3 regions of the Rhodoferax sp. XS2R6 genome follow, and region 3 is predicted to be linked to each of the others. Evidence: predicted binding sites of a transcription regulator. Region 3 holds the regulator's gene; each other region holds the start of a gene.
The links. Region 3 encodes FNR, which switches genes on or off when oxygen is low (the NO sensors DNR and NnrR bind a similar motif). Its sites were predicted from a motif close to TTGATNNNNATCAA; they were not measured.
Positions count from the first base shown of each region.

Region 1: AC097A_RS03705 (hemerythrin domain-containing protein) is a predicted target of FNR. The motif match lies at 2,096-2,109, and genes of this name have one in related genera.
Region 2: AC097A_RS14795 (hemerythrin domain-containing protein) is a predicted target of FNR. The motif match lies at 2,366-2,379, and genes of this name have one in related genera.

Region 1 covers NZ_JBWMAY010000001.1:783,474-787,421, forward strand. The annotation lists gene AC097A_RS03695 (GGDEF domain-containing response regulator) at 1-1,234, opposite strand, end outside; gene AC097A_RS03700 (2OG-Fe dioxygenase family protein) at 1,253-1,999, opposite strand; gene AC097A_RS03705 (hemerythrin domain-containing protein) at 2,165-2,668, shown strand; gene AC097A_RS03710 (NADP-dependent oxidoreductase) at 2,783-3,823, shown strand; gene AC097A_RS03715 (methionine synthase) at 3,907-3,948, opposite strand, start outside.
Region 2 covers NZ_JBWMAY010000004.1:225,099-229,046, reverse strand. The annotation lists gene AC097A_RS14800 (DUF748 domain-containing protein) at 1-2,278, opposite strand, end outside; gene AC097A_RS14795 (hemerythrin domain-containing protein) at 2,434-3,018, shown strand; gene AC097A_RS14790 (dioxygenase family protein) at 3,180-3,818, shown strand; gene AC097A_RS14785 (vanadium-dependent haloperoxidase) at 3,840-3,948, opposite strand, start outside.
Region 3 covers NZ_JBWMAY010000001.1:237,027-240,974, forward strand. The annotation lists gene hemN (oxygen-independent coproporphyrinogen III oxidase) at 1-1,375, opposite strand, end outside; gene fnr (fumarate/nitrate reduction transcriptional regulator Fnr) at 1,566-2,285, shown strand; gene AC097A_RS01145 (FixH family protein) at 2,301-2,579, opposite strand; gene ccoG (cytochrome c oxidase accessory protein CcoG) at 2,588-3,948, opposite strand, start outside.

The DNA.
Region 1 (3,948 bases), 550 kb from region 3:
CGCTGCCGTCCAGGCGCGCGGCGTTGATGGCGCTTTGCAACTGCTGCTTGGAGGTGGTGTGGTTCAGCAGGCCGGTCAGGCTGTCGTGCAGCATGGTGCGGCGCAGCGTGCGGTAGCGGTCGATCTTGCTTTTGACCACGGCGTTGAGGATCACCGGGTTGAAGGGTTTGGTGAGGAAGTGGTCGCCGCCCAGGCGCAGCGCGTCCACCTGCAACGCCACATTGCTGTCACCCGAGAGGTAGACCACAGGTGTGGACAAAAACTCGGCATGCTGGCGGATCACGCGCGTCACTTCCACCCCCGTGCAACCGGGCATGTACATGTCCATCAGCACCAGGTCGGGCTGGAAGGAGGCCAGCGCGGTCAGCACGTCCTGCGGGCGCGTGATGGCCAGCGACTGCATGCCCGCCTCGGACAGGGTGCGGCGGATCATGGCACCAGCGGTCTTGGAGTCTTCCACCACCAGCACACGGTAAGGCGGTTCTTCCTCGTTGCTGCACAGCTTGACGATGCGCGCCATGATGGCTGCGTGCTGGGTGCCGGTGGCAAAACAGGCGTCGCAGCCCGCGCTCAGCGCCTGCTGCTGGCTCTCAAAGTCCACCCCCACGTTCAGGCCCACGATGTGGCTGGCCGAAAACTGGCCGCGCAGCGTCTGCACCTGCGCTACAAAGGCCGCCAGCGGGCGGCTGGCCGCGTCCACCAGCACCATGGCCGGCTCGGGCACCGAGGGCAGTGTCTGGGCTGTGCCCAGCAGTTCCACCTGCACGTGGAAGAAGCCAACCTGGGCCACCAGGTCTTTCCAGGCGGTGGGGGTGTCGGTTACAAAAACAATTTTCTTGGGCGACACCAGGGTGCTCACGGGCGTGGCGTCGTGGGGGACGTCTGGCGCCTGGCGGCGCTCGGCCTGGTGGGACGAGTGGCCCTGGATAAAAGCCTGCGCACGCGCGCCAAACTCCTGCACCTGCACGCCCAACAGCGTGCTGGCGCCGGCCGGCAGCGTGCCACCGGCAGACGGGTCCATGAGCTGGTCCATCAGCGAGAGTACTTTTTGCTCCAGCGAGTGCGCACTCTGGTGCAGGCCCGAGAGGCCGTGGCTTTCCAGAAACTCGGTCAGGCTGGAGACCGATACGGCAAATTCGACAAAGCTGTCCAGCCCGGACTGGCGCATGCAGGCCTGCCACTTGGCGGCCAGCTCCTGGCAGCGTTTGTTCAGATCTTCTGGGGTGCAGGACATAGGGTGTACGGCACCGCCTCAGCGGGCAGGTTCGCCCTGGAAGTTACCGGCCCGCAGGGTCACCACCAGCGTGTCGCGGTGGCCACCGTCCGCCACCGGCTGGATGGGGGTGGACTCATGGACCACACGCGGGTCGTCCAGCAGCAAGAGCGACCAGGGTTCGGTCAGCGTGAAGCGCTGGCCATTGGGGCCATCGGCCTCGAAGACGCGGGTTTCGCCGCCTTTCACGCCCTCGCGCCCCACCAGGAACACGGCCACCAGGTCCACGCCGTCGCGGTGGGCGCCCTCAGGCGTGGGGCGGCCAATGCCGTCGGTGGTGTCGATGCGGAACTGGTGCGCCTCGGTGTACCAGGTGTGCGGCCCTTTGAGCGCGCTGGCGACCTGGCCCAGCCAGGCCAACAGCTGCTGCCAGGCGGGCTGCGCCACCAGGGCCGCCTGCATGGGTTCAAAGTGGCGCTGCATGCCGCCGTGCAGGGCGTTGTATTCCACCGGCTGCCAGTGCGGGCGGTGCGGCGCCAGCGCCACGGCGCGGCTGTCCACCACAAAACAGGCATGGCGACGGTGGCGGTAGCGGCCACCATCGCGCAGGTAAGCGTCGGGCGGCAGGTCGTCCCACAGCGGGCGCCAGGCCAGCAGGGCGGCCAGGTCCAGCCCGGCCAGTGTCGCCACCTGCTGCGGCCTCACCACGGCATAACCCTGGGTACGCAGGGTGGCGTCCAGGTCCTGGGGGGCGGCAATGGCGGGGGGCGCAAAAGAAAGGGTCATGGCGGGCGTCAAGCAGGGTAAAGCCGGGAACAAGGCACCAAAGGGCGGCCACTGAGGGGCTGCGCGGCATTATCAACCCAGAAGAGTGCACACCGGCTGATGTGGGTCAAGACGCCCCGCAGCCGGTCTGGCTAATCTGGGAATCCCATTTCCGGAGACCCCGCCATGACCGCCACTACCGCCCTGCCCCACACCCTGGACACCCCCTTGCAATGGAGCGACGCCCTCGCCCTGGACATGCCGGTGATGGACGAAACGCACCAGGAGTTTGTGGCGCTGCTGGCCGAGGTGGTGCAGGCCGCGGACGACGCGCTGCTGCCGCACTGGTCGGCCCTGATTGCCCACACCCAAGACCACTTTGACCGCGAAGACCAGTGGATGCGGGCCACCGGTTTTGCCGCCGGCAACTGCCACGCCACGCAGCACAAGGTGATTTTGCAGGTGATGCGCGAGGGCGAGGCGCGCGGCCACGCGGGCGACCTGGCCGTGGTGCGCCAGATGGCGCGCGAGCTGGGCCTGTGGTTTCCGCAGCATGCGCAGAGCATGGATGCATCCCTGGCATTGCACTTGCGTTCGGCCGGCTACGACCCGCACACTGGCGCACTGGGCCAGCCCGATCGCCTGCCAGCCCAAGCTATCCACGGTTGTGGTGGCAGTTGCGGGGATTAGAGCCAGCCCCCCAACCGTTTGTCACCTTGGCTACCCCGCGGCGGTGAGTGCGGCGCTACCATGCGCTCCCCGGCTGGCACCCTGCGTGCCGCCCCCTTTTTTCAGGAGCCTGCCATGTCCCTCGCCCACCTCGTCAACCACCAAATCCGCCTGGCCGCCCGCCCCGTGGGCATGCCCACCGCGGCCAACTGGAGCCACACCAGCGAGCCCGTGGCCGAGCCGGCCGAGGGCGGCGTAACCCTTAAAACCCTGGCCCTGAGCCTGGACCCCGCCATGCGTGGCTGGATGAACGAAGGCAAGAGTTACATCCCGCCTGTGGGCATTGGCGAGGTCATGCGCGCCGGTGGCGTAGGTGTGGTGGTGGCCAGCAAGAACCCCAAGTACGCTGTCGGCGACCACGTGAGCGCCGGCTTTGGCGTGCAGGAGTACATCACCATTGCCCAAGACGAGATGAAGCGCAATGGCCTGGTGAAGATCGACCTGCGCGCCGGCACTCTGACCCAATGGCTCAACGTGCTGGGCATGCCCGGCATGACCGGCTACTTTGGCCTGATGGACGTGGGCCTGCCGCAAGCGGGCGAAACCGTGGTGGTGTCCGGCGCGGCGGGCGCTGTGGGCCAGACTGTGGGCCAGATGGCCAAGATCAAAGGCTGCCGCGTGGTGGGCATTGCCGGCGGTGCCGCCAAGTGCGAGTGGGTGGTGAAGGAGCTGGGTTTTGACGCCTGCATCGACTACAAGGCTGGCCCCGGTGCCGTGCGCGCCGGTTTGAAAGAGCACGCGCCCAAGGGCGTGGACATTTACTTTGACAACGTGGGTGGCGAAATTCTGGACGAGGTGCTGGCCCGCATCAACCGCAAGGCCCGCATCATCATCTGCGGCGCCATCAGCCAATACAACAACACCACCGCCGTGCAAGGCCCCAAGAACTACCTGAGCCTGCTGGTGAACCGCGCGCGCATGGAAGGCATCGTCGTCTTCGACTACGCCGACCGTTACCACCTGGCAGTGGCCGAAATGGCCGGCTACCTGAAGGACGGCCGCATGAAGAGCAAGGAAGACGTGGTGGTGGGCCTGCAGACCTTCCCCGACACGCTACTCAAGCTCTTCAACGGCGAAAACTTTGGCAAGCTGGTGCTGGAAGTGGCGAAGGGCTGAGGCTACAGTTTGCGCAGATTGCTACGTTTTTAGTAGCTGTCTGCGCAGTATCCACATGGGCTAGAGGCCTAAAACGTGTTAAATCACGCTCCGTAGCGCTGCCGCGCCAGCGCCGCGCCCTGTGC
Region 2 (3,948 bases), on a different contig from region 3:
GCAGTTCTTCCGCAAAACTGCCGCCCGCACCCTGCACGGTGTTGGCGCGGAAGTCTTCCAGCTGCGCATCGCCTTTAAGCGCAACCTCTGGCCCCTTGGCCGTGCTGGCAAAACGCAGCTGGCCCTTGAAGCTGGCATCGGCCCGCAGCACATCCAGGTTCACCTGGCTGGCCACATACGGCGCGAGTGCATGCACCGGCAGTTCCAGCAGCTCCACCGCGCCTTGTGCCACCACCGGGTCCCAGGCCACCGTGCCCTGGTAACGCAGGCTGCCGGCCTCGGCCTGGCCGGATTTCACGCGGGCGCTCAACGTCACGGGCACGGGCTTCTTGCCATCCAGCGCGGCGCCCTTGGCCTGCAGGTTCAGGGCGGAAACTTCCAGTCGCACCGGGCGGGCATTCACGCGGTCGGTGAATTGCACGCTGGCGTCTTGCAGCTGCAGCTCACCCAGCGCCACCTTCCAAGGCGCGGCAGGGGGTGCAGTAGCAGTCGGGGAAGCGGCGGCAGGGGCAACAGGCGCAGCGCCATGGGCTGCTTTCAGCCAGCGTTCAAACATCCATGTCCCATCCGTCTCACGGCGCACACCACTGCTGGCCCCGGCCAGCAGCAGCTTGCCCACGCGGGCACTGCGGGCCGCCAGGTCCACCTGGGCATCACTCACTTCGAGCAGCTTGAACTTGGGCAGGTCCTGCGAGCTGGGGCCGTCGTTGCTGCGCGTATTGCCCGTGACAGCGTTTGCCAGCATGGCCTTGCTGGCCACCAGTCCGGCGTCGCGCACCGCGAGTTTTTTCACCGTGGCCTGCAGCTTGTCGCCGGTCCACTGAGCGCCCAGTTCGGCGTCCAGCAGGCCGCGCAGGCTGGGCTCCAGCCACGCAGCCAGGTAGGGTTCGGCCAGGGCCAGCGGTAGGCCGTTAACGGTGGCCTGGGCGCTGCCTTGCTGATCGGTGCCTTCGGCCTGGAGTGTCAGGCGGGCGCTGGTCTTGCCGGCAGGCAGGGTGCCACTCAGTTCAGCGCGCACCGCCTGGTCCATGGGCCAGTGCAGGCCCTGTGCGGTGAGCTCCAGCTCGGTCAGCGCCAGCTTGGCCGGGGTCTGCTGGTCCTGCCAGTCCACCCGGCCACCATGCAGCGCCAGGCGCTCCAACGCCAAGGCCCAGGGCTTGGCCACAGCCGGTGTTTTAGTGCCATTTTGGCCTTTAGCCCCCGTACTATCTGCGCGAGCAGCTCCTGTTTTAGGAGCACTCTTGGCGGCGCCAGCGCCCCCCAGCTCCAGGTTCAGGCGGCCATTGCGCGCGCGCAGCACCTGCAGGCGCGGGTTGGTGATGTCCACAGTGCCCAGCCTCACCTGCTGCTCCAGCGGACGCACATCGGCCAGCTCGGTGCGCACCGTGTCCACCGACAGCAAGGGCGCGCCCGCTGCATCGGCCACGGCCAACTGGCTCACCGTCACCACGCCGGTGAGCGTGACCGCCGTTTGCGGCTGCTGCACAAAACCAATCTTGAGTTCGGCATCCACCACTGCGCTTTGCGGCTGCACGGGCAGGCCTGCGGGCAGGTAAGGCAGGTAGGGCTTGAGGTCGAATTGGCTGATCTTCAGCTGCGCCTCACCCTGGCGGGTTTGGGCAAACGGAGTGCCTTGGGCCGCGGTATCCAACGCGCTGCCATTGAGCACAAAGGCCAACCGTGGCGCGACCAGCACATCACGCTTGGAATCGAAGTTGCTGAGAAAAGGCACCGTGAGCTGCAGCTCACGCAGTGTGTGCTGGCGCGCTAGGCCCTGCAAGGCTTGGTCGGTGTAATCCACACTGCCGCCACTGAGGGTGACGTTGTAGACCGCAAAACGCAGCGGATCACCCGCGGGCGCGTCCGACGGTGCCTGCAGGCGCTGCACGATGTCGTCAATGTCGTACTGCCCCTTCCCTGTATGGGTGAGGTGCAGTACGGGCGCATCCACTGCCACCGCGTCCACCACGGGCGCCAGGCGCAGCAGCGACTGCAGCTCTGCATCCACGTACACCCGGGCGACGCTGAACTGCGGGCCACTGCCGTCCGCCTTGGCCACGGCCAGGTCGCGCACCGTGAGTTCCAGCGACCAGGGCGCAAATTCAATGGCACCGATGGTGACCGCACGGCCCAGCAGGGCCGACAGCCGGGTTTGCGCCTGGCTCTTGGCGATAGACGGCACCAGCGCCCAGGCCAGCCCCCACAGCAGCACCAGTGCCCCCAGCGCATAGGCCAGGCGGCGCAACCAGGGCAGGATTCGGGGAGGCAGTGGGGTCATGGCAGGTCTGGAAGTAAAAGCATCAGTACCGCGCCGGGCGGCGCACACCAGTGATGGTAACGGCGCCACTTGACCCGTGCACAGCCGTTGACCTGCATCAAGCTCCAGCGCGAGTGTGCGTGGGAAGCTCTCGCAAAAATCACCGGAGACACGCCATGCCCCGTAGCAGCCTGCAAACCATCAAAGACGAACACGCCGCCCTGGCCGCCATGCTGCAGTCGCTGCTGCTGATGCTGGACCGGGGCCCTGGCGACGAGCCCGAGCGGTTTTTTGACGTGCTGCGCGCCATGCTCTTCTACATCGATGAGTTCCCCGAGCGCCTGCACCACCCCAAAGAGTCGGACCTGCTGTTTCCGCGTGTGGTGCGTCTGGCACCACAAACCATGGAAGCCGTCACCCAACTGGAAAAAGACCACGCCCACAGCGAAGCCGCCGTGCGCGAACTGCAGCACCTGCTGCTGGCCTGGGAACTGTTGGGGGAAAGCCGCCACGCCGCATTTGACACCGCGGTGCGCCGCTACGTGGTGGCCTACCTGGCCCACATGAAGCTGGAAGAAACCGCCATCCTGCCCGTGGCCCAAGCCGTGCTCAGCGAGGCCGACTGGGCCGAGCTCGACGCCGCCTTCGCCAACAACTGCGACCCGCTCACCGGCCAACACCCGCGCGCCCCGGCTTTCGACCGCCTGTTCACCCGCATCGTGATGCGGGCACCCGCGCCGATTGGCGTGGGCGAGGGCTGAGCCCCGGCTCAACGCGCCAGCGCCCTCAGGGACTGTAGTGCCCCTGACGCAATGGCCCCGGATGTGACAAAGCGTGGAACTTTCCAGTTCCTGGGTATTCCGACACCGGCAGTCTGACTTCCCCGCAAGGGGGCGAGTCGCTCATTTGTCAGGACTCCACCATGCAATACCCCAACTCGCCATCCCGCCGTTCCTTGCTGGCCCACGGTGCAAGCATCCTGGCCATCACAGGCGCACCCGCCTGGTCCAGCCCCGCACTGGCGCAAACGGCCCTGCGGCCCACGCCCAGCCAGACCGAGGGGCCTTACTACCCCATCGCCCTGCCCAGCGACAACGACTTTGATCTGCTGCGCAACGGCAGCGCGGTCTACAAAAAAGGGCAGGTCGCCTGGGTAGAGGGGGTGGTGACGGATACGAAGGGTATGCCGGTGTCTGGTGCGGTGGTTGAAATCTGGCAGTGTGACCACGAGGGCAACTACCACCACCCCCGTGACGGTGGCAAAGCCGACCCCAACTTTCAGGGCTTCGGCAAGGTGGCGGTTGGCAAAGACGGCCGCTATCGCTTTCGCACCATGAAGCCTGCGCCCTACACCGGGCGCACGCCCCACATCCATGTCAAAGTCAGGCTCGACCGCAAGGAACTGCTGACAACGCAACTCTATGTGGCAGGTGATCCGGGCAACGACCGCGACGCCCTGTGGCGTGGCCTCGACGCGCAGGAGCGGGCCGTCCTGACCCGTGCATTTACCCCCTCCGCCAACGGTATGCGCGCCGAATTTCCCATCGTGGTGCAGGCCTAGCTAGCAGGCTCTGCGTGAGCCTCAACGCGCCAGCTTGAGCGCCAGCACCTGCTGGGCCACACAGCGCCCCTGTACCTTGCCACCTTCAATGCCACTGCGAAAGTGGATGCCCGCATACATGCGGGAGATG
Region 3 (3,948 bases):
GGGTGCGGTCGGACTGCAGGTACCTGTCAAACACCATGGCCACTGCGCGCACAAAAAACCAGCCCTGCGCAGTGACCTGGATGCCGCTGTCGTCCAGCACCACCAGGCCCTGCCCGGCCAGCGTTTGCAGCGCCTCCATCTCAGTGGCAAAGTAGTTTTTAAAGTCCACCAAGTAGGCCAGGTTGATGGACTCGAACTGCAACTGGCCCTGGCACATGAGCGCCATGATGACGGCGCGGCGCACCAGGTCGTCGCGTGTGACGGCCAGGCCGCGCACCACTGGAAAACGGCCCTGGTCCAGGTAGTCGTAGTACTCGTCCAACGTCTTGGCGTTCTGGCTGTAGGTCGCACCAATGCGGCCGATGGCCGACACGCCCAAGGCGATCAAATCGCAATCGGGCTGGGTGCTGTAACCCTGGAAGTTGCGGTGCAGCCGCCCCTGGCGCTTGGCCACGGCCAGCGAGTCTTCGGGCAGGGCAAAGTGGTCCATGCCCACATACACATAACCCGCCCCCATAAAGGCAGCGAGCGAACGCGACAACATCGACACCTTGGAACCCGCGCTGGGCAACTCCACCGTGGCAATGCGACGCTGGGGTTTGAAGCGCTCGGGCAGGTGGGCGTAGGCATACAGCGCAATTCGGTCGGGTCGCAGCTGGTTGACCTGGGCCAGCGTGCGGTCAAACGACTCCGGGGTTTGCTGCGGCAGGCCATAGATCAGGTCTACATTGATAGACTCAAAACCCCGGGCGCGCGCCGCCGCAACCAGCGCAAACACCTGCTCGGCCGGCTGCACCCGGTGCACCGCCTTCTGCACCGCGGGGTCAAAGTCTTGTACGCCAAAACTCAGGCGGTTAAAACCCAGTTCGGCCAGGGTGTCCAGCCGGGTCGCGTCCACCGTGCGCGGGTCCACCTCAATGGAATATTCGCCACCCGGCGCAAAGTTGAAGTTGCGCCGCAGCATGCCCATCAGCTCGCGCAGCTCGGTGTCGCTCAAAAACGTGGGGCTGCCACCGCCCAGGTGCAGCTGGCTCACGGTCTGGCCAGTGCCCATACGTTCGGTGTGCAGGTCCACCTCGCGGCTCAGGTAGCGCAGGTAGGTGGCGGCCTTGTCGTGGTGTTTGGTAATAATCTTGTTGCAAGCGCAGTAGTAACACAGCGACTCGCAAAACGGAATGTGTACATACAGTGACAGCGGCAATGCCAAGGCCGCCGCACCACTGCGGCGCTGGGCCAGGGCTTGGGCGTAGTCGTCGGCGGTAAAGGCCTCGACAAAGCGGTCTGCCGTGGGGTAGGAGGTGTACCGCGGCCCTGCAACGTCGAAACGGGTCAGCAAATTTTCCGAGATGGGGGTGGTGTCTACGACGGCGTTCATGAATACTCCAAGCTACCGCACAGACTGTGACGCAAGCCCTGCACAAACTGCTTGATCTACATCAAGGAGCCAGCGCATGACCAGGAACATAATTGACTTGCATCAGGGGAACCATATGTTTGAGCCAATCGCACCCACCACCAAAGCCGCCGAGGCACACGCCACCATTGCCATTGCGCCGGCCACGCCCCTGACGCCCCACACCATCAAGGTGGCCTGCTCCAACTGCAACCTGCGCGAACTCTGCATGCCGCTGGGCCTGAGCGCCAGCGAGCTGGACAAGATTGACGACGTGGTGGCCAGCCGCCGCAAGATCAAACGCGGCGGGGCCCTGTTCCGCAACGGCGAAAAGTTCACCAGCCTGTATGCCATTCGCACCGGCTTCTTCAAGACCTGCGTGGCCTCGGAGGACGGGCGCGACCAGGTCACCGGTTTTCAGATGGCGGGCGAGGTGATGGGGCTGGACGGCATCGTCAACGACCACCACACCTGTGACGCCGTGGCGCTGGAAGATGCCGAGGTGTGTGTCATGCCGTTTGACCGTATTGAAGAACTGTCACGCGAAGTGAATGCGCTGCAGCGCCATGTGCACAAGATCATGAGCCGGGAAATTGTGCGGGAGAACGGCGTGATGCTGCTCTTGGGCAGCATGCGGGCCGAGGAGCGCCTGGCGGCCTTTTTGCTGAACCTGGTCCAGCGTCTGCATGCACGCGGCTTCTCGCAGTCTGAGCTGGTGTTGCGCATGACGCGCGAAGAAATTGGCAGCTACCTGGGCCTCAAGCTCGAAACCGTGAGCCGCACCTTCTCCAAATTTGTGGAAGACGGCATTGTGGAAGTCAAACAGCGCCATGTGCGCATCCTCAATACCGAGGCCCTCAAGGACATCGTCAATCCCAAGGTCTGCAACTAAACAGCCTGAGATGGCTTAGGGGGTCGCCGGAGCGACCTGCGGCTTGACCCCGGTGGCCGCGTGGTTACGCGCCTGCACAGCTGGGGCCAGGCTCTCCGGTGTCGCAGCCAGCGTGCGGTTGATCTCTATGCCCTTTTGGTAATAGTTCTGGTCCACCACCGGGTCGGCCCCCGACACAGCCAAATACAGCGTAACAAACCCAGCCACCACCACAATGGCCGGGCCAGACAGTACCAGCCAGACGTAACCAAAATGCCACCAGGGCTGCTGCGAAGAAGGGTCTTGGGTGTCCATAACAATCCTTAACGGGGAACAATAAATACCGACTTCTCGGTCACGGTGCTGCTGTGGGCCCCGTTGGTTACTTCAAAGTGGATGGGGTGGGAGCCTGCCGGTGCAGCCTCATAAGGAATCTGCACCCGCACCGCCACCCAGCGCGCCTGCGTGGCACCAATGGCCACGGTCGGCCTGTCCATCTGGGTGCTCATGCCCTCAATCCCGCTGGCGCTAACGCTGAAGTCCTGGTCCTGCTCGGTCGCGTTCATGATCTGCAGGCGGTACACGTTTTCGATCTTGCCACCCTGCACGATGCGGGCCAGCGTACCCCGGTCGCGCTCCACATCCACCCGAAACGGTGAGCGCAGCGCCAAGCTCACCAGCATGGCCACCACCACGGCCACCAGAATGCCGGTGTACACCAGCACCCGCGGGCGCAACACATGGCGCAGGGTCTGGGCGCGGGTCCAGTGTTGGTTGACGGCGTTTTGGGTGGAGTACTTCACCAAGCCGCGGGCGTAGCCCATCTTGTCCATCACGGTGTCGCACACATCGGCGCAGGCGCCGCAGCCTATGCATTCGTACTGCAGGCCATCGCGGATATCAATGCCCGTGGGGCACACCTGCACACACAGGCTGCAGTTCACACAGGCACCCAGGTTCAAGGACAGGGGGTCGGCCTTGCGCGAGCGCGCACCACGTGGCTCACCACGCTCCTCGTCGTAGGTAACAACCAGGGTGTCGCGGTCGAACATGGCGCTCTGGAAGCGCGCATAGGGGCACATGTATTTGCAGACCTGCTCACGCAAGTAACCTGCATTGCCATAGGTGGCAAACCCGTAAAACAGCACCCAAAAGGTTTCCCACGGGCCCAAGCCCCAGCCCAACACCGCGCTGGCCAGGCTGTGGATGGGCGTGAAATACCCCACAAAGGTGAAACCCGTCCACAGCGACACGGCCAGCCACATACCCTGCTTGGCCAGCTTGCGGCCCAGCTTGTCCCAGCCCCAGGGGCCTGCATCCCGGCGCATGCGGGCCGATCGGTCGCCTTCGGCCAACTTCTCCAGCCAGAGAAAAATCTCGGTGTACACCGTTTGGGGGCAGGCGTAACCACACCACAGGCGCCCGGCCACCGCGGTGAACAGGAACAGTGACAGTGCCGAAATCACCAGCAAGCCCGTGAGGTAGACAAAATCTTGCGGGTACAGCACCAACGAGAAGATGTAGAACCGTTTTGCCACCAGGTCGAACAGCACCGCTTGGCGGTCGCCCCAGGGCAGCCAAGGCAGGCCGTAAAACACCAACTGCGTGAGGAACACCAGCGCCCAGCGCCACCGGGTGAAATACCCCGACACGCTGCGCGGGTAGATCTTCTTGTGGGCCTCGT